3 regions of the Serratia sp. 2723 genome follow, and region 2 is predicted to be linked to each of the others. Evidence: predicted binding sites of a transcription regulator. Region 2 holds the regulator's gene; each other region holds the start of a gene.
The links. The regulator PhoB, encoded in region 2, activates phosphate uptake and scavenging genes when phosphate is short. The targets are predictions, from matches to a motif close to CTGTCATAAAACTGNCNNAT.
Positions count from the first base shown of each region.

Region 1: a site for PhoB is predicted at 4,714-4,733, ahead of pstS (phosphate ABC transporter substrate-binding protein PstS). Genes of this name have one in related genera too.
Region 3: a site for PhoB is predicted at 8,943-8,962, ahead of ugpB (sn-glycerol-3-phosphate ABC transporter substrate-binding protein UgpB). Genes of this name have one in related genera too.

Region 1 covers NZ_JBNDIN010000013.1:39,785-50,136, forward strand. Annotated here, with positions in the region: gene ABIE29_RS18170 (ABC transporter ATP-binding protein) at 1-658, opposite strand, end outside; gene ABIE29_RS18175 (glycosyltransferase family 4 protein) at 655-1,800, opposite strand; gene ABIE29_RS18180 (glycosyltransferase family 4 protein) at 1,797-3,044, opposite strand; gene ABIE29_RS18185 (glycosyltransferase family protein) at 3,034-4,245, opposite strand; gene pstS (phosphate ABC transporter substrate-binding protein PstS) at 4,844-5,884, shown strand; gene pstC (phosphate ABC transporter permease PstC) at 5,975-6,931, shown strand; gene pstA (phosphate ABC transporter permease PstA) at 6,933-7,823, shown strand; gene pstB (phosphate ABC transporter ATP-binding protein PstB) at 7,871-8,647, shown strand; gene phoU (phosphate signaling complex protein PhoU) at 8,660-9,391, shown strand; gene ABIE29_RS18215 (ABC transporter substrate-binding protein) at 9,559-10,352, shown strand, end outside.
Region 2 covers NZ_JBNDIN010000003.1:325,815-336,166, reverse strand. Annotated here, with positions in the region: gene sbcC (exonuclease subunit SbcC) at 1-3,246, opposite strand, end outside; gene sbcD (exonuclease subunit SbcD) at 3,243-4,472, opposite strand; gene phoB (phosphate response regulator transcription factor PhoB) at 4,675-5,364, shown strand; gene phoR (phosphate regulon sensor histidine kinase PhoR) at 5,389-6,705, shown strand; gene ABIE29_RS06500 (PstS family phosphate ABC transporter substrate-binding protein) at 6,720-7,658, shown strand; gene brnQ (branched-chain amino acid transport system II carrier protein) at 8,151-9,470, shown strand; gene proY (proline-specific permease ProY) at 9,543-10,352, shown strand, end outside.
Region 3 covers NZ_JBNDIN010000008.1:158,897-169,248, reverse strand. Annotated here, with positions in the region: gene ABIE29_RS14440 (histidine decarboxylase) at 1-273, shown strand, start outside; gene ABIE29_RS14435 (amino acid permease) at 473-1,924, shown strand; gene hisS (histidine--tRNA ligase) at 1,921-3,180, shown strand; gene ABIE29_RS14425 (hypothetical protein) at 3,288-3,650, shown strand; gene ugpQ (glycerophosphodiester phosphodiesterase) at 3,814-4,560, opposite strand; gene ABIE29_RS14415 (sn-glycerol-3-phosphate import ATP-binding protein UgpC) at 4,560-5,633, opposite strand; gene ugpE (sn-glycerol-3-phosphate ABC transporter permease UgpE) at 5,639-6,484, opposite strand; gene ugpA (sn-glycerol-3-phosphate ABC transporter permease UgpA) at 6,481-7,368, opposite strand; gene ugpB (sn-glycerol-3-phosphate ABC transporter substrate-binding protein UgpB) at 7,483-8,802, opposite strand; gene ABIE29_RS14395 (PLP-dependent aminotransferase family protein) at 8,996-10,183, opposite strand; gene livF (high-affinity branched-chain amino acid ABC transporter ATP-binding protein LivF) at 10,227-10,352, opposite strand, start outside.

The DNA of each region.
Region 1 (10,352 bases), on a different contig from region 2:
CCTTGGCGGCCAAAGCCCCTTCCCGTTTACGCTGCCCACGGCTGACGTGGCTGATTTTCTGGCTGGCGCTGCGGGTCATCCACACCAGTAATAGCAGAGGCAGCAGAGCGATCAGCGTCAGCTGCCAGTCGAGGAACAGCATAATGCCGAACATGCCTAGCAGGATCACGATGCTTGATAACAGAGGCATGAGTGCGGTAACGGTCACCTCGCGCAGCATGGCGATGTCGTTGATCAGGCGCATCGTCAAATCGCCAGTTCTGGCCTGGTGGTGAAACTTGAGGGGAAGGCGTAACAGATGGGCAAACAGATCCAGGCGGATCTCGCTGAGCACCCGGCTACCTGCCAACGCCAGGCCAATGGTACTGAAATAGCCGATGGCGGCCTTGAGGATGGCAATCACGAAGACGCCGCCTGCGCATAACCACAGCCCGGTCTGGATGCTCAAGTCACCATTAGTGGCCAGCTTGCCGGACACCGGTTTGTCAGAGACTTCCGCCAGAATGAGATCGATGGCAAACGCCAACGGCCACGGTTCCAGTAAACGTATGCCGGATGCCAGCAACAGCGCCAGGAAGGCACTTTGGATCAACCTTCGCTGTTTGCGGATATAGGGAAGGAAGTGATGTAACATCTTCGCTTGATTGTGGTTATTCATTTCAGGCCCGCCAAACGCCAGATTTGTGCGGTGATGTTCTGCCAACTCTGGCTTTGTTCTACCTGTTGCCGCCCGGCCTCCCCCAGCCGCTGGCAGAGCGGAACATCGTCCAACAGGCGCTCAATGGCGATGCACAGTGCCAGGGCATCATCCGGCCTGACCAGCAGCCCGGTTTTTCCTTCTGACACTACCTCAGGCAGATGTCCGACCCGGGTGGTGATCACCGGTAACCTGGCGGCCATATACTCATAGATTTTCAGCGGTGAAAAATAGAACCCGGCCAACTGCGGATAGGGGGCGACGGCAATGTCCATCGCTGCCAGTAACCTTGGCACGCTGGCATGATTGACGGCACCGGAGAAGTAGCAGAAAGAAAGTAACCCATATTGCGTCAATTGGGCGCGAAGCTGCGGATATTCGGGGCCATCACCGACGATACAAAGCCGGACAGGGCGGTCGCGCTGGTGCAGGAGATGAAAGGCGTCAACCAGGGTCTGAACCCCGTGCCAAGGCTTCAATGAACCCACAAAACCAATCACTGCCGGATTATTCCGTACCGTTTTACGCGCTGAGTACCTTGCTGGATCGACGCCATTGGCCACCACATGAACCTTATTCCCAGACTCAGGGAAGTTCTCCAGCCAGGTTTTCACCCCAGGGGATACGGCGATGATCGTGGCGGCGTTCGTGAGCACCTGGCGTAATGTCTGCCCGGCCTCCTGCTCCAGGGGGAGTTGCCGATATTTACGCTGTTCTTCGATCAGTGGCGCATTCACTTCCAGAATACCGGTGATGCCTGATTTACGGGCAAAGGTCATACCCGCATGGCTCCACAACGAATAACGCTCATAGACCACATCATAAGGCCCGGTGAGTGCCAATTGTTCGCTCACCCAGCTATTGGCGCCCAGAGCCTGCCGTGCACGTTCCTCCTCCTGGGTATTCGGTGACACGGACGGCAATGGCTTAATGTTGATCTCTTTAAACTCAGCGGGCACCGGCCCGCCAAAGCGTTGGGCAAACAGCGTAATGGCCATACCCTGAGCCAGCAAGGCACGCAGGACTTCCTGAATATGTATCGATGCGCCCTTGTGGCCAAATACTGGAATGCCGGGATCGGCACAGAGATAAGCGACTTTCACGATTGGCCCCCTTGGGTAGCAGGTATTGGTTGAGCGTTGGCTCGAAAGATGGCGCGTAGCTGAGTAGTGTTTTTGTCGATGTCATAGTGCTGCTCAATACGCTCTCTGGCCCGTAGCGATAAAACAAGACCGGTGGGAGGGTCATTGAGCAGTCGTAACATGGCTTTGGCAAGGGCATGCGGATCCTGAGGAGCGACGCAAAGCCCGGTTTCACCGTTAGTGACCAATTCGGGGATCCCCGCGACCTGCGTTGAGATGACAGGGGTTCCCAGCGCCATGGCTTCCAGCAAGATGGTGGGTAAACCATCCCGGTCACCTTCTTCACTCACGATACAGGGGGCTACTACCATCGCGGCATTTTGCATGGCGTAAATGATACTGGGCTGGGGTAACGGGCCTGCCAGGGTGACTCGGTGTGCTATTCCTGCTGTTTGAATCTGTGCCGCCAACGCCTCTTGTAACGGGCCATAACCCACGATCGTTGCGCGAAACTCAACGTCGCATGAATGTAGCAGGCTCAGTGCTTCAATCAGGATGCCGAAACCTTTCTTGGCGACCAGGCGGCCAACCGCCAAAATATGGCGGGTTTGGTTTGCGGGTGCCAGATAAGGAAATTTAGCCAGTTCGATGCCGTTATAAACTCTGATTGCCTTATCGGCATCTCGGCCATAATGCTGTCTAAGGTAGGCCAGGTTGTAATCGGAAACGGTAATAGCCTGAGTGCTATCGCGCAGCTTGCGGGCCATATCCGTGGTTTCCTCATACGGGTAATAAATATCTTTGGCATGGGCGGTAAAGGTATAGCTGACCCCGCTTAGCCTGGCCGCCAACCGTGCGACCGTGGTGGCGCGCGTGGCGAAATGGGCATGCAGGCACTGGATACCCTGTGCACGTACCGCCATGGCTAGCATGATGGCCTGGGCAAACTCGTGAACGTTGTGATGCTGCGCCAGGAACAGGTTGTTGGCAAAATCGGGCAGTTGCTGATGAGCCTGTTGCAATAGTGCCCAAAAGCTTTCGCAATTGCGCTGCTTGTCGTTGAGCCGTGTAACGGGTGCCCGCACTTCGGCAATATCGTGCTGGAAGTGGGGTTCGTCCACTGGGCCAAGAGCAAAAATAGCTATTTTTGCTCCGGCACGTTCATGCGCCAGGATCTCGTTAACCACGAAGGTTTCGGAAAAACGGGGGTAACGTTTGACTACGTAACCCACATTAAGCGGCGGTGTCTGTGGGTCAGATATCATTGAGCGTCTCCTGTCTGGTTTTTGCTACGGTGTTGCTGGATTGGAACAGCGCTTTAACTTTGTGGGTAAATATCCCCAGCCCATTAAAATTCAAAACATGACGTGGGTTTTGCGGCGTGCCTTGTTCCGCCAGCCAGTGGTTGAGGAATGGCAGATTCAAGCAGTCAGGATGTATGCAAGACACCAGTTGCATCTCTGCCAGCCGACTTGCGCGTAACCATTGCTCCTGGCGAGGGGTGACGCGTGGGACGATCAAGGCACGCTTGTGGAAGGATAAAATTTCCGTGACGGTGTTATAGCCCCCCATGGTCACCAGGCATTCCGCCTGACGCAATAACTCCAAAGGTTCGGCAACAAATCTGACTACCAGCAGGTCATGACGCTTGGCGGCGATTTCTTGTAGCTCTCCCCTTTGCTCGGCGGGCATCATCGAGCCGGTAATCAACACTCCCATCATGCCGGAGGGAAAGGCGGCTTTGGCAAAAGTGGTGGCCAGCTCAAAGCCATCCTGGCCTCCGCCCACCAGGCAAAGCGCGTAGGGTTGCCGGATGCCGGGCACGATAGCCTGTGGTTTGGCCAGCTGGCGTGGGCGTCGGGTGGCATCCAGGTAACCAAGAAAAGAAATTTTCTGGCAGATATCACCCTCAAAGTGATAAGCCTGGGCTAAATTATAAAATGATTTGTCGCCATATATCCAAATAGAGGAAAAGTAATTACGAATAGTCTCAATATTATTTAATTTATCCCATTGCCGTTGTACGGTCGCAGGATCGTCAACAATATCACGTAAGCCTAGTACCAGGTGAGTCCCATTCTTTACCAGTGTCGGTAATACGCTGTCTAATTCAGACATCGCGCCTCTGGGAACGTTATCGACAATAAAAACATCAGGTTTGAATGTTTTCATTGCCGCCTGGATAATGTCGGCTCGCAGAGATACCAGACGCTGGATATCTCTGCCCAGTGAACGGGGGTGATACTCGCCTTCAGCGGTTTTAAAATAGGTGGGCAAGGTGATGATATCTGCCCCTTTGGGTAAGTGAAAACTCCCAGATTCATGGACTCCGCTGATTAATAGCACCTCTGTTTCCGGTATGGTGATCAGCAACTCACTGGCCAGTAAAAGATTTCTGCGGATGTGCCCTAACCCCATAGTATCATGGGAATAAAAGGCTATTTTTGGTACCTGATATTCACTCATTCAGCACTCCCTACTGTAAATCCCTTTATTCCTGAATAGGAATTGTCTCTTTTTTCAATAAATGATTATTGTTGTGAGCGAAAAATTACATTAATAATGTTTGGTGCGATGATTTTTACAATCTAACCTACCGTTACGCCCATCTGCAATTATTTTATTTTTGTTGAGCTTTGGTTTATTGACTTTTTCGGCGTTATTATTTGGTTGCTGTCAGGCTTTTTATTGTGGGACTATACTGATTATTGGTAAGCGTTAGGTTTTTGGTGGTAATGATTCAATGGTGTTATTCTTAAATTTCATTAGCGTCATTTAAGTCAAAAGAAATAGCAATATGGTTGTTTTTTTAGGGGTTGTCTGGTTTATTTTAGAAACGATTGCAGCGTTTTCTGATAATCGGTGATTATCCTATAGGGATAAGCGAATTCTTCTTTATTTATAGGTACGATCCTCTTGTGGTTGTGTGAACGCCTGTCATAAAAATGTCATATTTCGTACATTTTACTGTCACCAAACTGTCCTATTTTCCCTCCTGCAGCAATACTTACTCTGATGAAAACGACTCAAAGTCGATTTTTGAAATATCCCATTAGGAGGGATTATGAAACTGATGCGTACCACCGTCGCCAGTATTGTGGCAGCGACTTTCTCTTTGGCCTCTGTGTCCGCCTTCGCTGCTGCTAGCCTGACCGGTGCAGGTGCGACATTCCCCGCTCCGGTGTATGCCAAGTGGGCAGATTCTTATCAGAAAGAAACCGGTAACAAGGTTAACTATCAGGGGATTGGTTCCTCTGGTGGTGTGAAGCAAATCATCGCCAACACCGTTGACTTTGGTGCTTCTGATGCCCCGCTGTCCGATGAGAAACTGGCTGCGGACGGCCTGTTCCAGTTCCCTACCGTGATCGGTGGCGTGGTACTGGCGGTGAATATTCCGGGTATCAAATCCGGTGAGCTGACTCTGGATGGTCAAACCCTGGGGGATATCTACCTGGGCAACATCAAAAAATGGAATGACCCGGCAATCGTTAAACTGAACCCGGGCGTCAAGCTGCCGGATCAGGCTATCGCCGTGGTGCGTCGTGCTGATGGTTCCGGAACTTCTTTCGTCTTCACCAGCTATCTGGCCAAGGCAAACGCGCAGTGGAAAGAGAAAATTGGTGCAGGCTCAACCGTAAACTGGCCAACCGGCCTGGGTGGCAAGGGCAATGACGGCATCGCCGCGTTCGTTCAGCGTCTGCCTGGCTCTATCGGCTATGTTGAATACGCTTACGCCAAGCAGAACAACCTGGCCTACACTAAATTAGTGTCTGCCGATGGCAAAGCCGTTAGCCCAACCGAAGAGAGCTTCAGCGCGGCAGCCAAAGGCGTGGATTGGAGCAAAACCTTCGCGCAGGACCTGACCAACCAGAAAGGCGACAACGTCTGGCCAATCACCTCCACCACCTTCATCCTGGTGCACAAAGAGCAGAAGAAGCCTGAGCAGGGCGCAGAAGTGCTGAAGTTCTTTGACTGGGCTTACAAGACCGGTGCCAAGCAGGCCGGCGAACTGGATTACGCCGCTTTGCCTGCCGAAGTGGTGGAACAAATCCGTGCTGCCTGGAAGACCAACATCAAAGACAGCTCCGGTAAGGCCTTATTCTAACAACACAGGGGGTGCGGAAGACCGCGCCTCAACCTGACTGTCGGGGCCTGGCGTGCCGGGCCCTCCAAGCTTTAAACAGAAGAGTAATCTATGGCTGAGTACAAGCCGACCATTAAGGCACCGGGTAAAAACGGTGACATCATTTTCAGCGCGCTGGTCAGACTGGCGGCGCTGATTACCCTATTGTTGCTGGGTGGCATCATCGTTTCGCTGATTATCGCCTCCTGGCCAAGCATGCAGAAGTTCGGTTTTGCCTTCCTGTGGACCAAAGAGTGGGATGCGCCAGCCGAGCAGTTTGGTGCGCTGGTGCCGATCTACGGCACGGTCGTCACCTCGGTGATTGCGCTGATTATCGCCGTGCCGGTCAGTTTTGGTATTGCCCTGTTCCTGACCGAGTTGGCTCCTAACTGGCTCAAGCGCCCGTTGGGGATTGCGATAGAACTGTTAGCGGCGATCCCAAGCATCGTTTACGGCATGTGGGGCCTGTTCGTGTTTGCCCCGCTGTTCGCCAAATATTTCCAGACCCCGGTGGGGGAAGTGTTGTCCGGTATCCCGATCGTAGGCGAGCTGTTCTCCGGCCCGGCATTTGGTATCGGTATTCTGGCTGCCGGGGTGATCCTGGCCATTATGATTATTCCTTACATTGCGGCGGTAATGCGCGATGTGTTCGAACAGACCCCGGTGATGATGAAAGAGTCGGCCTATGGCATCGGCTGTACCACTTGGGAAGTGATCTGGCGCATTGTGCTGCCGTTCACCAAAAACGGCGTGATCGGCGGTGTGATGCTTGGCCTGGGACGCGCGCTGGGGGAAACCATGGCGGTGACCTTTATTATCGGTAACACCTACCAGCTCGACAGTTTCTCGCTGTATATGCCGGGCAACAGCATCACCTCGGCGTTGGCCAACGAATTCGCCGAAGCGGAATCCGGGCTACATACCTCTGCGTTGATGCAGCTTGGGCTGATCCTGTTTGTGATCACCTTTATCGTCCTGGCGCTGTCGAAGTTGATGGTGATGCGCCTGGCCAAGCGTGAGGGTCGCTAACATGGCAACGATGGATATGCAAAACCCGGTAGCACTGGCGGAAAGCCGCCGTAAAATGCAGGCCTGGCGTCGGCAGAAAAACCGTTTGGCGCTGTTCCTGTCGATGGCGACGATGGTCTTTGGCCTGTTCTGGCTGGTGTGGATCCTGTTCTCGACCATCACCAAGGGCATCGACGGCATGTCGCTGGCGTTGTTTACCGAAATGACGCCGCCACCGAATACCGCGGGTGGGGGGCTGGCTAACGCCATTGCCGGTAGCGGCTTGTTGATCCTGTGGGCAACCATCTTCGGCACTCCGTTGGGCATCATGGCGGGGATCTACCTGGCGGAATATGGCCGTAAATCCTGGCTGGCGGAAGTGATCCGCTTTATCAACGATATTCTGTTATCCGCGCCATCGATCGTCGTGGGCCTGTTCGTTTACACCGTGGTGGTGGCGAAGATGGAACACTTCTCCGGTTGGGCAGGGATTATTGCGTTGGCCCTGTTGCAGATCCCGATCGTGATCCGCACCACCGAGAACATGCTCAAGCTGGTTCCCGACACGCTACGTGAAGCGGCCTATGCGTTGGGGACACCGAAATGGCGCATGATTTCCGCCATTACGCTGAAGGCGTCGGTCTCCGGCATCATCACCGGCGTACTGCTGGCTATTGCGCGTATTGCCGGGGAAACCGCCCCGTTGCTGTTTACCTCGCTGTCGAATCAGTTCTGGAGTACCGACCTGATGCAGCCGATCGCCAACCTGCCGGTCACCATTTTCAAGTTTGCCATGAGTCCGTTTGCCGAGTGGCAACAACTGGCCTGGGCAGGGGTGCTGTTGATCACCCTGTGCGTACTGTTACTGAATATCCTGGCGCGTGTGATTTTCGCCAAGAAAAAGCATTCATAAAAATTTAGGTGCCGCTCAGGCGACACCGTGAAAAGAGAGAAGTCTTGATGAGTAGGGTTGACTCCACTTCCAGCAGCAAAATTCAGGTACGCGATCTGAACTTTTACTACGGCAAATTCCATGCGCTGAAAAACATCACGCTGGATATCGCCAAGAACAAGGTGACCGCGTTTATTGGCCCGTCTGGTTGCGGCAAATCGACGCTGCTGCGGACCTTCAACAAGATGTACCAGCTCTACCCCGAGCAGCGTGCCGAAGGCGATATCCTGCTGGATGGGCAAAACATCCTGACGGATAACCAGGATATCGCGCTGCTGCGTGCCAAGGTGGGCATGGTGTTCCAAAAGCCAACGCCGTTCCCGATGTCGATTTATGACAACATCGCCTTTGGCGTGCGCCTGTTCGAGAAGTTGTCCCGTGCGGATATGGACGAGCGTGTCCAATGGGCGCTGACCAAGGCGGCACTGTGGAACGAGACCAAGGACAAGCTGCACCAGAGCGGTTACAGCCTGTCCGGCGGCCAGCAGCAACGCCTGTGCATTGCGCGCGGCATTGCCATTCGCCCGGAAGTGCTGTTGCTGGATGAACCTTGTTCGGCGCTGGATCCGATTTCCACCGGCAAGATTGAAGAGCTGATCAGCGAGCTGAAGTCTGACTATACCGTGGTGATTGTGACCCACAACATGCAGCAGGCGGCGCGTTGTTCCGACTCCACCGCATTTATGTATCTGGGTGAGTTGATTGAGTTCAGCGATACTGACACTCTGTTTACTGCGCCACAGAAGAAGCAGACCGAAGACTACATTACTGGCCGTTATGGTTGATTAGGATGCATCATGGATAACCTGAATTTAAACAAACACATTTCCGGCCAGTTCAACGCTGAACTCGAGCACATCCGCACCCAGGTGCTGACCATGGGCGGGCTGGTAGAGCAACAGTTGACCGATGCCATTACCGCGATGCATAACCAGGACGGTGAACTGGCCAAGCGGGTGATCGAGGGCGATGCCAAGGTCAATATGATGGAAGTGGCAATCGATGAGGCTTGCGTGCGCATCATTGCCAAACGCCAGCCAACCGCCAGCGACCTGCGTCTGGTGATGGCGATCATCAAGACCATTTCCGAGCTGGAACGTATCGGTGACGTGGCAGACAAGATCTGTCGTACCGCACTGGAGAAATTCTCGCACCAGCATCAGCCATTGCTGGTCAGTTTGGAGTCTCTGGGCCGCCACACCGTGCAGATGCTGCACGACGTGCTGGATGCCTTTGCGCGTATGGATCTGGATGAAGCGATCCGGATTTACCGCGAAGACAAGAAGGTCGATCAGGAGTATGAAGGCATCGTGCGTCAACTGATGACCTACATGATGGAAGATACGCGCACCATTCCGAGCGTGCTGACGGCGCTGTTCTGTGCCCGCTCTATCGAGCGTATCGGCGACCGCTGCCAGAATATTTGCGAATTTATCTTCTACTTCGTCAAAGGCCAGGATTTCCGCCATATCGGTGGCGATGCGCTGGACGAACTGTTGTCAGACGGTAAAGACGAGAAAAAAGCGTAATTCCACCAGTGGGTTATCTCAAAAGGCGCTGAAAACGGCGCCTTGATGCCATTTAAAAACCGTAAAGTTAAAAAGGTTATAACTATAGCGTTTAATATTATTTCCTGACCTAAGCGAGGCTTGCTAGCTTATCAGCCAGCGGGACATCAATCACTTGGGAGCCTTTCATGAAACAGCGCGTCTTAGCCTTATCTCTGTTAGCCAGCCTTGCCACCGGTGTGGCACATGCCGATAAACTCGATGATATTCAAAAAGCGGGCGTGGTGCGTATTGCGGTATTCGATAGCAACCCACCGTTTGGTTATGTCGATCCGCAAAGCAAAAAGCTGGTGGGTTATGACGTGGACGTCGCCGAAGCTATCGGTAAGGCGCTGGGCGTCAAGGTTGAACTGCGCGCCACCAACCCGGCTAACCGTATTCCTCTGCTGGTGTCCAAAAAGGTTGATCTGATCGCGGCCAACTTCACCATCACCGACGAGCGTGCCAAAGAGGTGAATTTCAGCGTGCCATATTTTGCTACCGGCCAGAAATTCATTGCTCATAAGGGGGTGCTGAAAACCCCGGAAGACATCAAAAAACTGCGCATCGGTGCAGATAAAGGCACCGTGCAGGAAATCACCCTGCGTGAGCATTACCCAACGGCCAAAGTGATCTCTTACGACGATACCCCATTGGCGTTCGTCGCCCTGCGTAACGGCAACGTACAGGCGATCACCCAGGACGATGCCAAGCTGGTTGGTCTGTTGGGAAACCTGCCGGCCGCGCAAAAAGCCGACTTTGAAATCTCTCCGTTCAGCATCACCAAAGAATATCAGGGCGTAGGCGTGCCAAAAGGCGAAGATCGTCTAACGGCAACCATCAACGACACCTTGATCAAGCTGGAACAAGACGGCGATGCGGTGAAGATTTACGATCGCTGGTTCGGCCCGGAAACCAAAACCGCCCAACCGCGTGGCGATTT
Region 2 (10,352 bases):
GATGCGAAACTGAGTATCCAATCGGCTGACACCCAGCCCATTGACCTTTTTCACCTTAATCTGCACCGGGATGCGCTCCTTCATTGCCTCCACGTGGCTGATCACGCCGATAGTTTTGCCGGTGGCGTTAAGGCTGTCCAAGGCGTCTAGCGCGGTGTCCAGCGTCTCGGCGTCCAGCGTGCCGAAGCCCTCGTCCAGGAACAGCGAATCGATGCTGGTCTTGTGGCTGACCAGATCGGACAAGGCCAGCGCTAGCGCCAGACTCACCAGAAAGCTTTCACCGCCAGAAAGGGTACGTGTATCGCGCAGGGCATCGGCCTGCCAGGTATCTACCACCTGCAGCTCCAGTGCATCACTGGTTTTGCGCTGCAACAGATAGCGCCCGTGCAGACGGCCAAGCTGGTTGTTGGCCAGGTAAACCAGATGATCGAGGGTCAAGCCCTGGGCGAATTTGCGGAACTTGTCGCCCTCTTTGGAGCCGATAAGCTGGTTGAGCAGGCTCCAGTCGTCGTACTGCTGCTGGCTTTGGGCGATCTGTTCGAACAGGGACTGTTGATTGCGGCGGCGCTCGGCATCACTGCTCAGTTGGTTGCGCACCTCGCCCTGGCGCAGCTGTAGCGTTTTCAGCCGTTCCGCCAGCCCGCTGAGCGCGGTGGTGAGTTGCTCGATATTGGCCTGGGTTTCATCCAGGTCCGCTGGGCGATCCAGACGATGCTGTTCCAGCGCTTGTACGGCCTGTGCCAGTAATGTGGTGGCCTGAACCTGACGCTCCTGCAACTGCTCTTTGTGCTGCTGTAAGCGCAGGCGTTCGTCGTCATCCAGCAGCGCGGCGTTGAATGCGGCCTCATCGTCGAAGGTACTGCTGGCCAAGGCCCGCTGCCATTGGTGTTCGGCTTTTTGCCCCCGTTCGATTTGCTGCTGCTGTTGTTGCTGCAAACCGACCCACTGGCCGGCCAGGCGATCGTGCTGCTCCTGGGCTTTGTGCAATTGCTCCGTAGCCTGCTGCAAGGCGTTCTCTGCGGCGTTTTGTGCCGTGCGCAACTGCTCGCGGGCTTCCGCCACCGTTCGCTCACCAAACAGCGCGATACGTTCGTTACGCTGTGCCAGCAGCTGAGTTTCATTCGTCAGGCACTGCTGTTGCCATTGTGCCAATTGGCGTTGAGTTTCCTGCTGACTTTTCTGCAGCAGCTCAAAGCGCTCATTCAGCCGCGCCGTTTCCTGTTGCGAACTCTGCTGTTCGGTTTGCAGGGCATTCAGGGCATCCTTCGCAAGCTGTACGGCCTTGGCGAGCCGTTCGTGTTGCAACAGAAGCTGCTGAGCGGCCTGCTCTTCACTCTCGCAAGCCTCCAGCCAGACGGTTAACCGGGCGCTGTCTTGCAGCGTAAAGTCGAAGGCCAAGGGGGCGCTGAGGGTCTGCCAGCTTTGCAGATGGTTTTCCTGCTGCTCAAGTTCCTGGTTCAACTGCGTTTGCTGCCGTTGCTGCTGCTCTTTCAGGCTTTCACTGCGTGCGCGCAGTTCTGTCCCTTGAGTGTGCAGCTCTTCGGTTTGGCTGCGCAATTGAGCGACGCGCCGTTCCGTTTCCGATGGTTTGACGGCTTGATATTGCTCGATCGCTGGATGGTGCGTGGAGCCGCACAGCGGGCAGGGAGCATCGGTTTGCAGCCGCGCCCGTTCGGCTTCCAGACTGACGATGCGCTTTTCCAGTTCGAGCGTCTTCTCAACGTCTGTCAGGTGCGCTTTTTGCTGTTTATACTGCTGGCGTACCGCATCGAGCTGGGTTTCCACTTCGGTCAGCTGTTTTTGGCGGGTAGTGAATTCGAGCCGTTGTTGCTCAAGGCGCTGCTGGTTCTGCTGGAACAGTAAGGCCAGTTTCGACAACTGCTGGCGAACCGGGCGCAAGCCACTCAGTTCGGCCTGGCGGTGACGCAGTTTCTCCAGCGGGGATTGCGCCTCTAACGTGGCATGTTGCTGGAGTTGGCTATCCAGCGCCGCCGTGAGTTCAAGCTGCCTGGTTTGATACTGGCCCGCCAGGGTAGCCAGTTGGCTGCGTCTTTCGGTTAGCTGTTCCAGCGTACGCCGCAGTTCTTCGCTCTGCCGTTGGCTCTCGGCATGCTGCTTGCGTGCTTCTGCTAACTGGTTCTGCAACTGGGCGATCTGGTGATCGAGCGGTAACACCTTGTCATCCATCAGCGTTTGTTGCTGTTGTTGATGTTCTGTCTGGGTTTGTCTGGCCTTTTGTGCCTGCTCCAACTGCTGCTGTAACGGCATTAGTTCGGCTAATTGCCGCTGTTGCTGCTGTGCCAACTGTTCGATCTGCCGTTGCAACGCCAACTGATCTTGCTGGCAGCGATTGCGTTCATTTAACAACGGGCGCAGTTTCTCAGCGGGCTCACTACGAGCTAGCTGCTGCAACTGCGGTTCGGCCAGTTGAAACTCCTGCTGCACGCCAGCCAGCTGGTGCTGATAGTCCTGAGTCTGTTGCTGGATGGTTTGCCAGCGTTGTAGCCAGCTCAACTGATGCTGTTGCTGCTGCGCCTGTTGGCTAAGAAGCTGCTCTTCAGCCCCGAGTTCCCCGAGTTGGTTTTCCAGCACCTGGCGCTGCTCATCATTGAGCAGTTCAATCCCGCTGGCGCGGTGATGTAAAGCGTCCAGATCGCTTTTCGCCTGTTTGTGCTGTTCGAAGACCTGTGCCGACAACTGCCCATAAATTTCGGTGCCGGTCAGTTCTTCCAGCAGTTCGGCACGCTCGTTGGCCTTGGCGTTCAGGAAGGCGGCGAACTGGCCCTGCGACAGCATCATCGATTTGGTGAAGCGGCCAAAATCCAGCCCGGTGATTGCGGCAATCAGTTCTTTTTTATCGGAAATTTTATCCGCCAGGATTTTGCCGTCTGCCCGCAGTGCCAGCTCTACCTTGGGAGCCTGCAGGTTGCCGTCCGGATCGTTTTTCGCCCGGCGTTGGCTCCAGAAGGCGCGATAGCCGACGCCTTTGACCTCAAACTCCACTTCTGCCAGCGATTCGGCGGTGTGGCGGGTCATCAATTCGTTCTGGCTGGCGCTGACTTCCAGGCGCGGCGTCTGGTGATAAAGTGCCAGGCAGATGGCATCCAGCAGGGTGGTTTTACCTGCTCCTGTGGGGCCGGTGATGGCAAACAGGCCGTTGCTGGCGAAGGGTTCCGCCGTGAAGTCGATTTTCCACTCGCCCTGTAGCGAGTTGAGGTTTTTCAGCCTTAGGCTCAGGATCTTCATGCTGATGGCTCCTCATACTGGTGCAAGGTTTCTACCACCTGCTGGAACATCTGCCGCATCTGCTGTTGGCGCGGCTCGGCCATCTCGGCTTCCAACGCCAACCGGCGCTCGAAGACTTCGCCGACGCTTAATTCATTCAAGGTTTCTTTATCCTGCTGGGCAATGGTCTGGCTACGTTGCTCTTTACTGCGCCGCAGCAGCACCACTTCAACCGGTAAATCTTCCGCCAACTGTTGGATGCGGCGCTGAATATCGCTGAGGTAATCCTGAGTGGTTACTTCGATATCCAACCAAACCGGGAGTTCGCCCTGATAATCGGCAAACTGCTGTAATTGAGCCTCGATTTGCTGCAAATCACCTTTTATCAGCTGCATGGGCTGGAAGGTTGGGATCTCCAGCGGCGTGATCTGTTGTAGCGCTCCGTCGGCAAAATCGACCATAAACACGCTTTTGGTCTTGCCTAACTCGTCGAAACTCAGAGGAATTGGGGAGCCGCTGTAGCGGATATGCTCAGACTTGGCGACGTTCTGCGCGCGATGGATATGCCCCAACGCAATGTAATCGGCAGGGGGGAACGCCTGGGCTGGAAAGGCGTCCAGCGTGCCGATATAGATATCCCGTACCGAATCCGAAGTGGTGACGCCCACGGTGGTTAAATGGCCTGTGGCGACGATCGGCAGTGGCAAACCCAACGCATCGCGGCGCGTACAGGCCGCCTGATACAGGTTTTGGTAATGTTCGGCGATGGCCTCTTGCAGAGCTTGCTGCTTTTGGTTGCCAGACTCACCAGCGCGGCTGGTGAGCAAATCCCGTGGGCGCAGGAACGGGATCGCGCAGAGCACCGCCCCTGGTTGGCCATCAAGCTGGTTGAGCACCACGATTTGCTGCTCAAGCTCGCTTTGCGCGTTGGCAACCACGGTGGTGTTCAGGCAGGAGAGTAGCTCACGCGATTCATTCAGCGTGGCCACGGAGTCGTGGTTGCCGCCCAGCACCACCAGTTGGCAGCCGGTACGTTGCAGCTCCACCACAAAGCGGTTGTACAGTTCGCGGGCGTAGCTTGGCGGGGAGCCGGTATCGAACAGATCGCCTGCGACGATCAGCGCATCCACCCGCTGCTGTTCCACCTGTTCGATCAGCCAGCCCAAGAAGGCCTGATGCTCGGCGGCGCGGCTTTTGGTGAAAAAGTACTGGCCCAAATGCCAGTCGGAGGTGTGGATCAGGCGCATAGGTCTTCCATCGCTAACAGGATGATAAGGGCATAAATGGGCCTTATCGTAACTCAAGCATGATGATATTTCTTTAACGCCAGAAATAATCGCTATGCTTACTGCGATCAACCGGGCTTTTTTTTCATAAAAGTGTCACAAAACTGACGCATAATGGCGACCGCAATCAACTGAGATCGCTAACACATTGGCAGGATTGACGATGGCAAGACGCATACTGGTGGTGGAAGACGAAGCGCCGATCCGTGAGATGGTGTGCTTTGTGTTGGAGCAGAATGGTTACCAACCGTTGGAAGCCGAGGATTATGACAGTGCCGTCACGCGCCTGTCTGAGCCGTTCCCTGATTTGGTGTTACTGGACTGGATGTTACCGGGAGGGTCCGGTATCCAGTTTATCAAGCATATGAAGCGCGAGGCGATGACCCGGGATATCCCGGTGATGATGCTGACCGCGCGTGGTGAAGAAGAAGATCGGGTACGTGGTCTGGAGGTTGGTGCGGATGATTACATCACCAAGCCTTTCTCCCCCAAGGAACTGGTGGCACGTATCAAGGCGGTGATGCGCCGTATTTCACCAATGGCAGTAGAAGAAGTGATTGAAATGCAGGGGCTAAGCCTGGATCCTTCCTCGCACCGGGTGATGGCTAATGAGCAGGCGCTGGAGATGGGGCCGACCGAGTTCAAACTGCTGCACTTCTTTATGACTCATCCTGAACGGGTTTATAGCCGCGAACAGTTGCTTAATCACGTCTGGGGCACTAACGTTTATGTGGAAGACCGCACCGTTGATGTGCATATCCGCCGGCTGCGTAAGGCGCTGGAGACCAGTGGTCATGACAAGATGGTTCAAACCGTTCGCGGCACCGGTTATCGGTTCTCGACGCGCTACTGATCGCACCGCGCTGGAGAGGTTACCGTGCTAGAACGTTTATCGTGGAAGAGGCTGGCGCTGGAGCTGGCCCTTTTTTGCCTGCCCGCCTTATTGCTGGGGCTTGTTTTCGGTTATCTGCCCTGGCTGCTGTTGGTTTCGGTGCTGGCCGCGCTGGCCTGGAACTTCTATAACCAACTCAAACTTTCCCACTGGCTGTGGGTGGACCGCAGTATGACGCCGCCGCCGGGCCGCTGGAGCTGGGAGCCGCTGTTCTATGGCCTGTATCAGATGCAGCAGCGTAATCGCCGTCGCCGCCGTGAGCTGGCGCTGTTGATCAAACGCTTTCGCAGCGGGGCAGAATCCTTGCCGGATGCGGTGGTGATGACCACCGTGGAGGGCAATATCTTCTGGTGTAACGGCCTGGCACAACATCTGCTGGGCTTTCGTTGGCCGGAAGATAACGGCCAACACATTCTCAACCTGCTGCGCTACCCGGAATTCAGCCATTATCTGCAACAGCAAGAATTCACCAGACCGCTGACGCTACAGCTGAATAACGAGCACTTTGTTGAATTCCGTATCATGCCCTATTCCGAAGGCCAACTGCTGATGGTGGCCCGTGATGTGACCCAGATGCGCCAACTGGAAGGGGCCAGACGCAACTTCTTCGCCAACGTCAGCCATGAGCTGCGTACGCCGCTAACGGTGTTGCAAGGCTACCTGGAGATGATGAGTGACGAAGAGCTGGATGGTTCGCTGCGTGGCAAAGCCTTGGGCACCATGCAAGAGCAGACCAAACGCATGGATGGCCTGGTGAAGCAGTTGCTTACACTCTCCAGGATCGAGGCTGCACCAAACGTGGATATGAACGAGAAGGTGGATATTCCGTTAATGCTGCGGGTATTGCAGCGTGAGGCGCAGTCGCTCAGCGCTGGTAATCACCAGATCAATTTCCGGGTGAATGAAAATCTGCAGGTGTTCGGTAACGAGGATCAACTGCGCAGCGCGGTTTCCAATCTGGTGTACAACGCCGTCAACCATACTCCGGCGGGCACCAATATCGAAGTGAGCTGGCAGCAGACGCCGCAGGGGGCTCAGTTCCAGGTCAGCGATAACGGGCCGGGCATTGGTGCCGAACATATCCCGCGCCTGACCGAGCGTTTCTATCGCGTAGATAAGGCACGTTCGCGCCAGACCGGCGGCAGTGGGCTCGGGTTGGCCATTGTGAAGCATGCGCTCAGCCATCATGATTCACGGCTGGAGATCCTCAGCGAGCCAGGCATTGGCACCCGTTTTATCTTTACCTTGCCTAACCGGTTGATTGTTCCCGCGGCTTTAGCAGAGAATGCGGTGAAAAATTAGCAGGTAGCCCTACCATGAATCGATTTACCCAAGCTTTGCTGCTTTGCCTGTTGTTGTCGGTTGGCCGCGGGGCCGTGGCTGCTCCGGATGGCATGCTTTCCGGCAACCTGTCTAGCGTAGGCTCCGATACCCTGGCCAACCTGATGGCGCTGTGGGGGCAGGATTTCAGCCGACACTATCCCAACGTTAACCTGCAACTGCAGGCTGCCGGTTCCTCGACGGCACCCACCGCATTGGCGGCAGGAGCGGCGCAGCTTGGCCCAATGAGCCGGCCAATGAAGGCGGCGGAGGTCTCGGCATTTGAGCACCGCTACGGCTATGCGCCGCTGGCGGTGCCGGTTGCGGTCGATGCGCTGGTGGTGCTGGTGCATCAGGACAATCCGCTGCGTGGCTTGAATCTGCAACAGCTGGATCAAATCTTTTCTGCTACCCGCCGTTGCGGGGAAAACACGCCGATTAACCGCTGGGGAGAAATGGGGTTACAGGGCGGCTGGCAGCAACGCGCTTTGCAACGCTTTGGCCGCAACTCCGCTTCGGGCACCTATGGATATTTCAAGCTGCGTGCGTTATGTGGCGGTGACTTTATGGCGCGGGTGAATGAACTGCCGGGTTCGGCCTCGGTGGTACAGGCGGTGGCCGGTTCGTTAAACGGTATCGGCTATGCCAGCATTGGTTTTCGTGCCAGCGGAGTGCGGTTGCTGCCCCTGGCAGAAACTGGCGATCGTTATGTTGAACCCAGCGAAACCAACGTGCGCAACGGAAGCTATCCATTGGCGCGCTATCTGTATATCTACATCAATAAAGCCCCGAATCAGCCGCTGGAACCCTTGACGGCGGCGTTCCTCGACCGTGTGCTCTCTGTGCAGGGGCAGGATCTGGTTAATCTCGACGGTTATCTGCCGTTGCCACCGGCAACGCTGCGTAAAACCCGTACGCTGCTGGGGCTGGAGTAGGGATGATTTTTGAGCGCATACCACGCGTTTTATAGCTGATTAATGGCGTTTTCACGCATCATGTAACTAGTTATTTCAATTTTCGTGAGTGATGTGCTCAAAAATAATACAAATCATGTAGTGCATATTTATTGATAACCCCTATGTTCGACTGGATGAGCAATATTATCTGGACGATCGCTCTGCTTTTTATCCTGCGTATTGCCTTTTGGCACTATAAACGTTTAACTAGCCCCCTATTGCCGGACTAAACCTCCATTTTCCCCAGCATTCTTCGGTGATTGCGACCATGGATTCAGCGGGGAAAAAACGTCTAAAAATCTGCTCGTCATCATGAGTATTCGCCTTTCTCAAGGTAAGACGCTGCTATTGTGCGCTGTCTGTTGCCTATGAATTTCACGATGAGAGAGCAGGCCGGCAACCGAAGTGGGGCACTTTGACCACCATCCTTTTATCGGTAATTTTTTATTTCAACAGGCAGCACAACAGATTATGAGTCATCGTTTAACATCAAAAGATATCCTGGCTTTGGGTTTTATGACCTTTGCCTTATTCGTCGGCGCAGGGAACATCATCTTTCCGCCGATGGTGGGTTTGCAGTCTGGCGAACACGTCTGGATTGCGGCTATTGGGTTCCTGATCACCGCAGTGGGTCTACCGGTGCTGACCGTGATTGCCCTGGCTCGCGTTGGCGGCGGCGTTGATGCATTAAGCTCACCCATTGGCCGTAGCGCTGGTCTGCTGTTGGCGACGGTGTGCTATCTGGCCGTTGGCCCACTGTTTGCCACCCCGCGTACCGCGACCGTTTCCTTTGAAGTCGGCATTGCGCCGTTGACCGGTGACGGTCCCTTGCCGCTATTCATCTATAGCCTGGTCTATTTTGCGCTGGTGATCGGCATCTCGCTCTATCCGGGCCGCCTGCTTGATACCGTGGGCCATATTCTGGCACCGTTGAAGATCGTGGCACTGGCCGTACTGGGTATTGCCGCGCTGATCTGGCCAGCAGGGGCACCCATCCCGGCGGTGGATGCCTACCAAACCGTGCCGTTCTCTGCCGGTTTTGTTAACGGCTATCTGACGATGGATACGCTGGGCGCCATGGTGTTCGGTATCGTGATCGTTAACGCCGCACGTTCTCGTGGGGTGAAAGACGCAGGTCTGCTGACCCGTTATACCATCCTGGCTGGTTTGATCGCCGGTGTTGGTCTGACGCTGGTCTACCTGAGCCTGTTCAAGCTGGGCTCTGGCAGCGGCGTGTTGACGCCGGATGCCACCAATGGCGCGGTAGTGCTGCACGCCTATGTGCAAAATACCTTCGGCGGCCTGGGCAGCTTCTTCCTGGCTGCGCTGATCTTCATCGCCTGTATGGTGACCGCGGTGGGCCTGACCTGCGCCTGTGCGGAGTTCTTTGAGCAATACTTGCCGTTCTCTTACAAAACGCTGGTATTCATTCTCGGCCTGTTCTCGATGGTGGTTTCCAACCTCGGCCTGAGCCACCTGATCCAGATTTCGATCCCGGTGCTGACCGCGATCTATCCGCCTTGCATCGTGCTGGTGATGCTGAGCTTCACCCTGCGTTGGTGGAACAGTGCATCACGTATTGTTGCGCCGGTGATGTTAGTCAGCCTGTTGTTTGGTATCCTTGATGCAGTGAAAGCGTCCAACTTCCAGCATTTTATGCCAGAGTGGACCAATCACCTGCCGCTGGCGGCGCAGGGGCTGGCATGGTTGCCACCTTCGCTGCTGATGCTGGTACTGGTCGCGATTTATGATCGGGTTTTTGCACGCAGCCAAATGATTGCTCACCCTTAAACCTACGGTCTGAATTTTAGGCCACGGACTTGTCCGTGGCTTTTTTACGTTTAAAAAAGACGGGTCATTTTCATGGAACAACAGTCACCCACTGCAGCACCAGCCAATAAGCTAAAGCGTGGTCTCAGCACGCGCCACATCCGTTTCATGGCTCTGGGATCGGCCATTGGTACCGGCCTGTTTTACGGCTCCGCAGAGGCCATCAGAATGGCTGGCCCCAGCGTCCTGTTGGCTTACCTGATCGGCGGTATCATTGCTTTTATCATCATGCGCGCGCTGGGCGAAATGTCGGTGAATAATCCGCAGGCTAGCTCGTTCTCGCGCTATGCCCAGGATTATCTCGGCCCGATGGCAGGTTACATTACCGGCTGGACCTACTGCTTTGAGATCCTGATCGTTGCCATTGCCGACGTGACGGCCTTCGGCATCTACATGGGCGTCTGGTTCCCGGAAGTGCCGCATTGGATCTGGGTGTTGAGTGTGGTGCTGATTATCGGTGCCATCAACCTGATGAGCGTGAAGGTGTTCGGTGAACTGGAGTTCTGGTTCTCGTTCTTCAAGGTAGCGACCATTATCATCATGATCGTGGCCGGTATCGGCATCATTGTCTGGGGCATTGGCAACGGGGGGCAACCGACAGGGATACACAATCTGTGGGTCAACGGCGGCTTCTTCAGTAACGGTTTTATCGGCATGATCCTGTCACTACAACTGGTGATGTTCGCCTATGGTGGGATTGAAATTATCGGTATCACCGCCGGCGAAGCGAAAGATCCCAAAGTGTCGATCCCTAAGGCCATCAACTCGGTGCCTTGGCGTATTCTGGTGTTCTACGTCGGGACGCTGTTCGTCATCATGTCTATCTATCCGTGGAACCAGGTG
Region 3 (10,352 bases), on a different contig from region 2:
CTTGCAGACTGGCAACGCCGTATCGAACGCAGCTTGCACATGGCGCAGTACGCGGTTGATCGTATGCAAAAAGCCGGAATTAACGCCTGGCGCAACAAAAACTCCATTACCGTCGTTTTCCCTTGCCCATCCGAAGCCGTGTGGAGAAAACACTGCCTGGCAACCTCACACGAGGTCGCCCACCTCATCACAACGGCTCACCATCTGGATACCAGCCAGATTGACGCCTTGATCGATGACATCATCGCCGACAGCCGCGCCAACGCGGCATAAAAAAAAGCAGTGAGGATCTCTCACTGCCCCTTTCTTACTTGCGTTGCCGGCTCTGACGCCAATCACACCGGCAACACCTATTAACCTAAACAGATTGAGCAAATGATGCAATAACAGACTGGCAGGTCACTCTGCCTTCGGCGTGCATTATGCCTTGCATCTTTGGTCGCTGTAGCTACCTCAGTGAAGATAAAATGACATGGGTTCAAACCGCCAAACCACCAACCGCATGGGGCTTACGGCTCTAACCATAATGACGACGTCCAATATGATGGGAAGCGGCGTTTTTATGCTGCCCAGCTCATTGGCGCAAATCGGCTCGATTTCTGTTTGGGGATGGGCGTTAACGTTCTGTGGCGCACTCGCGCTTGCCCTGGTATTCGTCAAAGTCAGCGAACTGACCTCTTGCAAAGGCGGTGTCATCGCCAATATCGGCAACGCTTTTGGCCCGTACATCGGGCTGCAAACGACACTGTTTTACTGGCTTTCTACCTGGATAGGCAATTGCGCCCTGCTGGTTTCCGGCGTGGGCTACCTCGCCTATTTCTTCCCTACGCTACATCATCCTCTCCATGCCTCCCTGGCCTGTATCGCTATCCTGTGGATCTTTGTCGCCTTGGGGTTACAGGGTGCCAGGGTCGTTGGTTATGCACAAATTTTTACCGGGACATGCATGCTGGTTGTCGTGCTCGGTATCGGTACTTTAGGCTGGTTCCACTTCGATTACAGTCTCTATACACAAACCTATAACGTCACAGGGCAAAGTAATACGCATGCCATCCTGAGCGCAGCGCTTATCTCGCTATGGGGATTTTTAGGTCTCGAGTCCGCATCGGTTTCAGAAGCGTTGATTATCAAACCCAAGCGCAATATTCCATTGGCAACGATTTGCGGGTTAGGGATTGCCGCACTCTGTTACGTTAGCTCCAGCAATGTCATTATGGGGATCCTGCCTCACCAACAGCTGATCGCCTCAACCTCACCCTTTGCCGATACCGCCAGGTTGTTATGGGGAAGCACGGCGGGCAACTGTATTTCAGCCATGGCGATAATCGCTTGCCTGGGTGCCATGCCAGGCTGGCAGATCCTGCAAACAGAAGTGCCAAGAACCGCCGCACAAGCCGGTTTGTTCCCTCAAATGTTTGCCGTCACCAACCGACACGGGGTCCCCTACAAGGGGCTGATTTGTACGGCCTGTCTGATGACTGGCGTTATCTTGCTCACCATTTCTCCCCATCTGGAACAACAGTTCAGGACCATCATTATTCTGGCCATCTCCGCCTGCCTGATCCCCTATGCCTTTGCCGCCGTTTCTCTGCCCGTGGTAATGGTGACCAAAAAGCTCAGACGCGGCCGACAATTTGCCATTTATAGCAGCCTGAGCCTGCTCGGACTGGCTTTCGTTGCCGTCGCACTGGCGGGTGCCGGGACGCAACCGCTCTTCTGGGGAATCATTTTGCAGATGGTAACGATACCCTTGTATCTGCTGTTCATTATGCGGCAACAGGCCTCATCAACGTTTACCGAAGGTTCAACGCTCAGCGCACTACATTCAGAACGGCGCTTGGGCAATGGGCCTTCTGCGCCAATATCTGCTGGCAACACCGGCGGCAGGTACCTTGTTGATACAGTGTATAAGGAACAACAATAGTGAAGATTCAGTCAATTAGAGGAATGAGAGACATTCTTCCCGAAGAAACGCCCCTCTGGCAGTGGTTGGAAAGCAAGGTCCGGAATATCACCTATCGTTATGGTTACCAGGAGGTGCGCCTACCGCTTCTGGAACCCGTTGCGCTGTTCGAACGTGCCGTTGGGGAGTCTACCGACATTGTCTCAAAAGAGATGTATAACTTCCGGGACAAGAATGGCGAACATATTACGTTACGCCCGGAAGGAACCAGCGGTTGCGTACGCGCGGTTATCGAAAACAACATGTGCTACAACACCACGCAACGCCTCTGGTATCAAGGCCCGATGTTCCGCTATGAGCGACCTCAAAAGGGCAGACTGCGTCAGTTCACCCAATTTGGCGTAGAGACCTTCGGTATGCCAGGCGCGGATATCGACGCAGAATTAATCTATATGGTCAAAGATCTCTTCAAGGCGCTAGGGGTCGATCGCTATATTCGCCTGGAGATTAACTCACTGGGTACGCTGCCGGAGCGGAAAGAACACCGTCGCGAACTGATTGAGTATTTCCTGCAACATAAGGAATTACTCGATGAAGACAGTCTGAATCGCCTGGAAACCAACCCGCTGCGGATCCTGGACAGTAAAAATCCGGACATGCAGGAGATGCTTGAAAACGCACCGCGGCTGCTGGATTTTCTGGGTGAGGAGTCTCGACAACATTTTACCGACCTGTGTCAGTTGTTGGATCAGGCAGGCATTGAGTATATCGTCAACCCGCGTCTGGTAAGAGGCCTGGATTACTACACGCGCACGGTGTTTGAGTGGATCACCGACGAGTTAGGTTCTCAGGGCACGGTCTGCGGCGGTGGCCGCTATGACGGGCTGGTGGAACTCTTCAGCAACAAAGGGTTACCCGCCTCCGGTTTCGCTATCGGTATTGAACGCCTGTTGTTATTGATCCAATCAGTGGACAGTAACAAGAATATCACCAATAAACCTGACATTGTCGTCACCTATGAGGAGGCAACGGCGAATATCCCCGCCCTGCTGTTGGCCAACCGTATTCGTCAACATCTGCCACAGCTGAAGCTCCTCAGTGATTTCAGCGGCTCAAAGCTGAAGCGCCAGCACAGCAACGCATTGAAAACCGGCTGCCGCTATATCGTTACGCTCAACGCAGACGGCAAGATTGGCCTATGGGATTTGATCAAAGACCACAGTGAAATTGTGGCGGAAGAGGAAATTTGGGCAATAATAGAAGCTGAGTCGAAATAGCAGGACAACCTCATCCCCGGCGCTCAATAGCTGCTTTCATCCTTCGGCCCAGGCGTTTGCTGGGCCGTAATCAGCGTTCAGAGGTGGGGATAGCCGGAGTGGATCTCATGCACAATCAACGACTGTTCGCCTTACTGCTGCTGCCCTGGTTGGCGGTGGCGGAAAACGGCGTTACCACACTCAGTCAGCAACAGCAGTTTCTTCACCACAGTGACCAGCAGTGGCAGCAACAGCGCGTCCTGAACAATCAGCAAATGGAACAACGCCATCAGCAGCAAGGTTATCCGCTCAAGATGAACCAACCCAAAATGCTGTCAGATAACCCAGGTGGCAACCCGATGCGGCCAATGAACGCTAACCGCAATACGATGCTGCAAAACGGCGGAGGGCCGCGCAATCCATTTAATAACACGCCTCCCGTGGTGCCACAGGCCCCACTCCCGGCGACCCTCTCACCCCCCTCATGGTAAGGATCAACGGATTGGTCAGTACCCTGCGCGTCGTTTTGATAGAACCTTGTCGCGTCAGTGAGGCGTTCGAGACACCCTATCCCCGAAAAACGGATACTAACCCCGCGCACCGGCTGACTCACTCCCCCTTTGAAAGGAGGCATTATCGCCCAGGAATAAGGAACTAACCGTTTGAAAAATCGGGGCCTATTAAATCTATCCGGTCGGTACAAATACAGTCAACGCCCCAGCTTAGTAATACACGTGCCCGCTCTGGTTGATTGACGGTATACACCAGAATACGCAGCCCGGCGTCTTTTAGCGCCGCGACACGCTCGGCGGTCAGTTCTTTATGATTAATATGCAGCGAGACACAGCCCAGGCGCTCGGTCAGCGCACGCCAATTGTCATCCCACTTGTCCAGCAACAGACCACGCGGCAGTTCTGGGGCGGTCTGCTGTGCTGCCGCCAGGGCTTCCACCGAGAACGAAGAAAGCAGCGGATCGGTTTGCCCTTGCCACAACATGCTGGCGGCAAACGCCACCACCCGGCCGGTTTCCTCGTCACTGCCGGTGGTTGGCTTGATTTCAATATTGGCCATCATGCCGTGCTGCTTACAGCGCTCCGCCACGTCCGACAGCAGCGGCAAACGCTCCCCTTTAAAGGCCGAGCTGTACCAGTCGCCGGCATCCAGTTCTACCAGCTTTTCCCATGGCAGTTCTCCCGCCACGCCCCAGCCGTTGCTAGTGCGTTCGAGCGTGTCATCATGCAGCAGGAAAATCTGCCCGTCCTGCGCCAGTTTGGCGTCAAACTCGATCATCTTATGGCCATGACGCGCGCCGACATCAATCGCGGCCAGGGTATTTTCCGGTGCCAGAGAACCGCCGCCGCGATGGGCGACAATATGGGGATAAGGCCAGGCTGTAGTCATCAATCCATCCGTGTTCCGCTATGGGTAGCAAAAAAGTGCAGCGCCGACGCAGGCAGCTGTAAATACAGGATGCTGCCCGCAGGCGGCAGGGTTTCATGGCTCAGGCGGACGATCACGCCTGCACTCCCCCATTGCCCATGTGCCAGGTTATCGGCACCGAGCAACTCCAGCGTTTGCAGCTCTAACGGAATGCCGCCCTGCTCGCGCGTACTCAGTTGAATATGCTCCGGTCGGATACCCAACGTCAACTCCTGTCCACCCCACTGTGGCCGAGGCTCTGGCAGATCCAGCGCCATACCACCGGCCAGGTGCAGTTGTTTGCCATCCGCACTCAACGTGCCGGGTAGCAGGTTCATCGCCGGGGAGCCGATAAAGCTGGCGACAAACAGCGTCGCCGGGCGTTGATAAACCTCACTCGGCGTACCGATTTGCTCCGCCACGCCTTTATTCATCACGATCACCCGCTGCGCCAGCGTCATCGCTTCAACCTGATCGTGGGTGACATACAGGCTGGTGGTTTTCAGGCGGCGATGCAACTGCTGCAATTCCAGGCGCATCTGGACGCGTAATTTGGCGTCCAGGTTGGAGAGCGGCTCATCAAACAGGAACACCGCCGGTTCGCGCACAATCGCACGCCCCATCGCCACCCGCTGGCGCTGGCCACCGGAAAGCTCACGCGGTTTGCGCTGCAACAGGGGTTCCAATTCCAGAATACGCGCGGCTTCCTCCACTCGCTGGCGGATGTGCTGTTTGCCAAAGCCACGGATTTTCAGGCCATAGGCCATATTGTCGTACACGCTCATATGCGGATACAGCGCGTAATTCTGGAACACCATGGCGATGCCGCGATCTTTCGGTTCCAGATCGGTCACGCGCTGGCTATCGATATAGATATCCCCGCTGGTGGTGCGCTCCAGCCCTGCCACCATCCGCAACAACGTCGATTTGCCACAGCCGGAGGGGCCAACCATCACAATAAATTCACCGTCAGCCACGTCGAGATCGATCTGCTTGATCACCGGCGTTTTGCCGTCGTAAGACTTGGTGACCGCCTGTAGTTTTAAACCTGCCATATTCGTTACTTCTCGCTATCAACCAGACCGCGCACAAACCAGCGCTGCATCAGAAGAACCACCGCCAACGGCGGGATTAAAGTCAACATCATTGCCGCCATCACCTGATTCCACTGGGTCGGTGCGCCGGAGGTGGAAATCATGCTGCGGATCCCCGCCACCGCCGTGCTCATCGAGGCGTCACTGGTGACCAGGATCGGCCACAGGTACTGGTTCCAGCCGTAGATGAAGGTGATGACAAACAGCGCCGCCAGATTGGTTTTCGACAGCGGCAGTACGATGTCCCAAAAGAAGCGCATCGGCCCGGCACCGTCGATACGGGCTGCCTCCAGCAGCTCATCCGGCAGGGTCATAAAAAACTGACGCAGCAGGAAGGTGGCCGTGGCCGAGGCCATCAGCGGCAGCGTGAGGCCGGTGTAGCTGTCCAGCAGGTTGAGGTTGGAGATCACTTCCACCGTCGGGAAGATACGCACCTCGACCGGCAGCATCAGCGTCATGAAGATCAGCCAGAAGAACAGGCTGCGCAGCGGAAAACGGAAATAGACGATGGCATAGGCGGACAGCACCGAAACCACGATCTTGCCGCAGGTGATCGCCAGCGCCATGATCACGCTGTTAAGCAGCAGCATCGAGAACGGCACCTTGAGGGTGCCCACACCGCCCTGCCAGATATGGCGGACGTTGTCCCACAGGTGTCCGCCAGGGACCAGCGTCATCGGCACCTGGAACACTTGCTGATCGTCCAGCGTAGCGGCCACGAAGGCCACATACAGCGGGAACAGCACCACCAGCACGCCAACAATCAGCATCGTATGGCTGAAGATATCCAGCCCGCGTCGGTTCTCAATCATTGGTAACGCACCTTACGTTCGACAAAGCGGAACTGGATCACCGTCAGGCCAATCACCAACAGCATCAGCACCACCGACTGCGCCGCCGAGCTGGACAGATCCAGACCGGCAAAGCCTTCACGATAGATTTTGTACACCAGCGTAGTGGTCGATTGCACCGGCCCACCGCCGGTAGCGGCGTCGATCACCGGGAAGGTATCGAAGAAGGCATACACCAGGTTCACCACCAACAGGAAGAAACTCACCGGCGTGATCAGCGGCAGCACCAGGTTGAAGAAACGCCGTACCGGGCCTGCCCCGTCGATCGCAGCCGCTTCCACCAGGGAACGTGGGATGGATTGCAAAGCGGCCAGGAAAAACAGGAAGTTATAGCTGATCTGCTGCCACACCGATGCCAACACCACCAGGAACATTGCCTGGCCGCTGTTTTGCGCATGGTTCCAGTCGTAACCAAAACCGGCGAGCACATGGGTGATCAGGCCCATACCGGGGCTGAACAGGAAGATCCACAGCACCGCCGCTACCGCAGGGGCAACCGCATAAGGCAGGATCATCAACGTCTGATAGAAGCGGCTGCCGCGCAGCACGTAGTCCACCAGCGCGGCAAAGAACAGCGATACCAGCAGGCCAACACCGGCCACCAGGAAGCTGAACAGTAACGTGGTATAGAAAGAGTCCAGGTAATACGGGTCCTGGAACAGCTGTGTAAAGTTGTCCAACCCGACAAACTGGCTGGAGAGGCCGAACGGATCGACGCTTTGTACCGAGTACCACAGCGCCTGACCGGCAGGCCACAGGAAGAATACGACGGTGATCAGCAGCTGTGGCAGCACCAACATATAGGGCAGCCAGCTACAGCCAAAGCCGGGACGGGATGATGACATAGGGTTAACCGTTAAATATGGATGAGGACCGGTATCAGCCCCTCACCCCAACCCTCTCCGAAAGGAGAGGGAGTGGATCGATGTCGTTTGGCAGAATATCGCCCAATCTGACGCTTACTTGGTGGAGGCTTCGAAGCGGCGCAGTAACACGTCACCGCGCTGTACCGCGGCATCCAGCGCCTGCTGCGGGGTTTTCTTGTCGGTCCACACGCTTTCCAGTTCTTCATCCACCACGGTACGGATTTGCGGCATATTGCCCAGGCGCAGCCCTTTGGTGAATGCCAACGGTGGCTTGTTCAGCATCTGGCGGGTGGCCACATCAGCCCCTGGATTCTGGTCGTAGAAGCCCTGTTGCTTGGTCATATCAAAGGCGGCAGTGGTGATCGGCAGGTAGCCGGTCTTCTGATGCCATTCGGCGGCAATCTCAGGCTGGGCCAGATATTGCAGGAATTCCGCCACGCCTTTGTAGGTCGCCGCGTCTTTGCCGTTCATCACCCACAGGCTGGCCCCGCCGATAATGGCGTTCTGCGGTGCATTTTTTGCGTCAGCATCAAAAGGCATCATGCCCACGCCGAAGTCAAACTTGGCGTATTTGCGGATGCTGGCCAGCGAGCCGGAAGAGGCGGTCGCCATGGCGCAGTCGCCGTTGTAGAACTTCTCGGTAGGTTCGTCTTTGCGGCCGAAGTAGGTGAAATCGCCCTTCTTGTTCATGTCTTGCAGGAACTGAATATGTTTCACCTGTAGCGGCTGGTTGAACTCCAGCTTGGCATTGGTGCCGCCAAAGCCGTTGTTTTCACTGGCGAACGGCACGCCATGCCAGGCGCTGAAGTTCTCCAGTTGGATCCAACCCAGCCAACCGCTGGTGTAACCACACTTCATGCCAGCCGCGCGCAGTTTGGCCGCATCAGCCGCCAGCTCCTGCCAGGTTTTCGGTGGCTGATCCGGGTTCAAGCCCGCTTTCTTGAAGGCGTCTTTGTTGTAATACAGCACCGGGGTGGAGCTGTTGAAAGGCTGGGACAGCAAATGGCCGCTCTTGTTATCGGTGTAGTAACCGGCCACGGTCGGCACAAACACCGATTCATCGAACTTGACGCCCGACTCCTGGAACACCTGATACACCGGCTTGATCGCCTTGCTCGCCATCATGGTGGCGGTGCCCACTTCGTAGACCTGCAGGATCGCCGGAGCCTTGCCGGAACGGTAGGCGGCAATGCCCGCCGCCAGACTTTGTTCGTAGTTGCCTTTATAAACCGGGACGATCTTCACATCGCTGTGAGTTTGGTTGAAACGGTCCGCCAGAGAGTCCACTTCAGCGCCCAGTTCCCCTTCCATCGAATGCCAGAATGGGATCTCGGTGGCAGCAATTGCATGGCCGCTGACCGCCAGGGCCAAGGTAACGCACAACGTGGTTTTTTTAATCGCGTGAGCAAACATGCCTAACTCCTGAAAAAGCTGGTGTGATCAAAACGCGTGAGCGAAAAGAAACAGTTTTTGTTCGGATGCTAAACATGCCATGCGCGGATGACAGAAAAATAACCGTTAGATGACAACAAGATGACGGAAGGGGGAAGTGCAGATGACGGTTTGATGTCGGCGGCAGGGAATTCACCCCACCGCCGCAGAGAGATTACAGCGAGCGACGCAGGCGGGCGACGGCCTCTTGCATCTGTTGTTCGGTTGCCGTGGCAAACGACAGACGGAAGGTAGAGCGATCCGGTTTTTCAGAGAAGAAGTATTCTCCCGGCACAAACACCACGCCCTGCTTCAGGGTGGTTTTCAGCCACTCGGTGGCATCGAATTGCTGACGGAAACGCGCCCACAGGAACATGCCGCCTTTCGGCATATCAAAGCTGATCACATCACCCAGCTCTTTTTCCACCAGCCCGGCCAGGATCTCGCCTTTGTGCTTGTAGGCCGCGCGGATCTTTTCGATCTGCGCCGGTAAACGATCCAGCCCCAGGTAACATTCGACGATGCTCTGCGACAGCGCGCTGGCATGCAGATCCGCCGCCTGCTTGATGATCGCCACTTTATGCAGCAGGAATGGCGGCAGGATGGCCCAACCCAAGCGCAGGCCCGGAGCCAGGATTTTGGAGAAGGTGGAGGTATAGATAATGTTTTCGGTATGGCCCAGTACCTGCTGCGAAACCTGATACAGCGTAGCATTACGCTCTTCGGTGAAGCGCAGCTCGCCGTACGGGTCATCCTCGATAATCAGGAAGTTATGCTCCACCGCCAGTTTCACCAACTGCTCACGGCGTGCGGCGCTCAGGGTCAGGCCGCTCGGGTTGCCGAAGTTCGGCACCACGTATACCCCTTTGATCTTCTGGGTTTTCAGCAGTTCAGCCAGTTCATCAACCACCATGCCGTCGCTGTCTGAAGAGACGGACATGACGTTGGCTTCCGCCAGTTCCAGCGTTTGCAGCGCTGCCAGATAGGTCGGGCGCTCTACTACAAACACATCACCGGGGTTAATCACCGCACGCATCACCAGATCCAACGCCTGCTGGGAGCCTGCGGTCACCACGATATCTTCCGGCCTGGCATTAACGCCACGCTGTGCGCATAGGGTACAGATGCCTTCACGCAGCAGTTCGCTGCCTTCGGTCAGCCCATATTGGAACGCGCTTTTTGGCTGCTCGGTAATGGCCTGCTGGGTGGCAATGCTCAATCCTTCGAAGTCAAACAGCGCATCAGAGGGAATGCCACCCGCCAGCGAAATGACGTTTTCCATTTTGCTGTGCTTGAGCAATTCGCGGATTGCCGAGCTTTTGACCTTTACGATGCGCTGCGCGAGTAGTCCTTCTGTCTTCATTGCTTGTTCTCGTAATCGTTAAAATACGTATATTGCCGATGGTTCAACCACCGAGATAGGCCGAGCGTACTGCTTCGTTTGCTAATAATGCGGCCCCCGTATCTTCCAACACCACGCGGCCGTTTTCCAGCACATAACCACGATCCGCCAGTTTTAGTGCCTGGTTGGC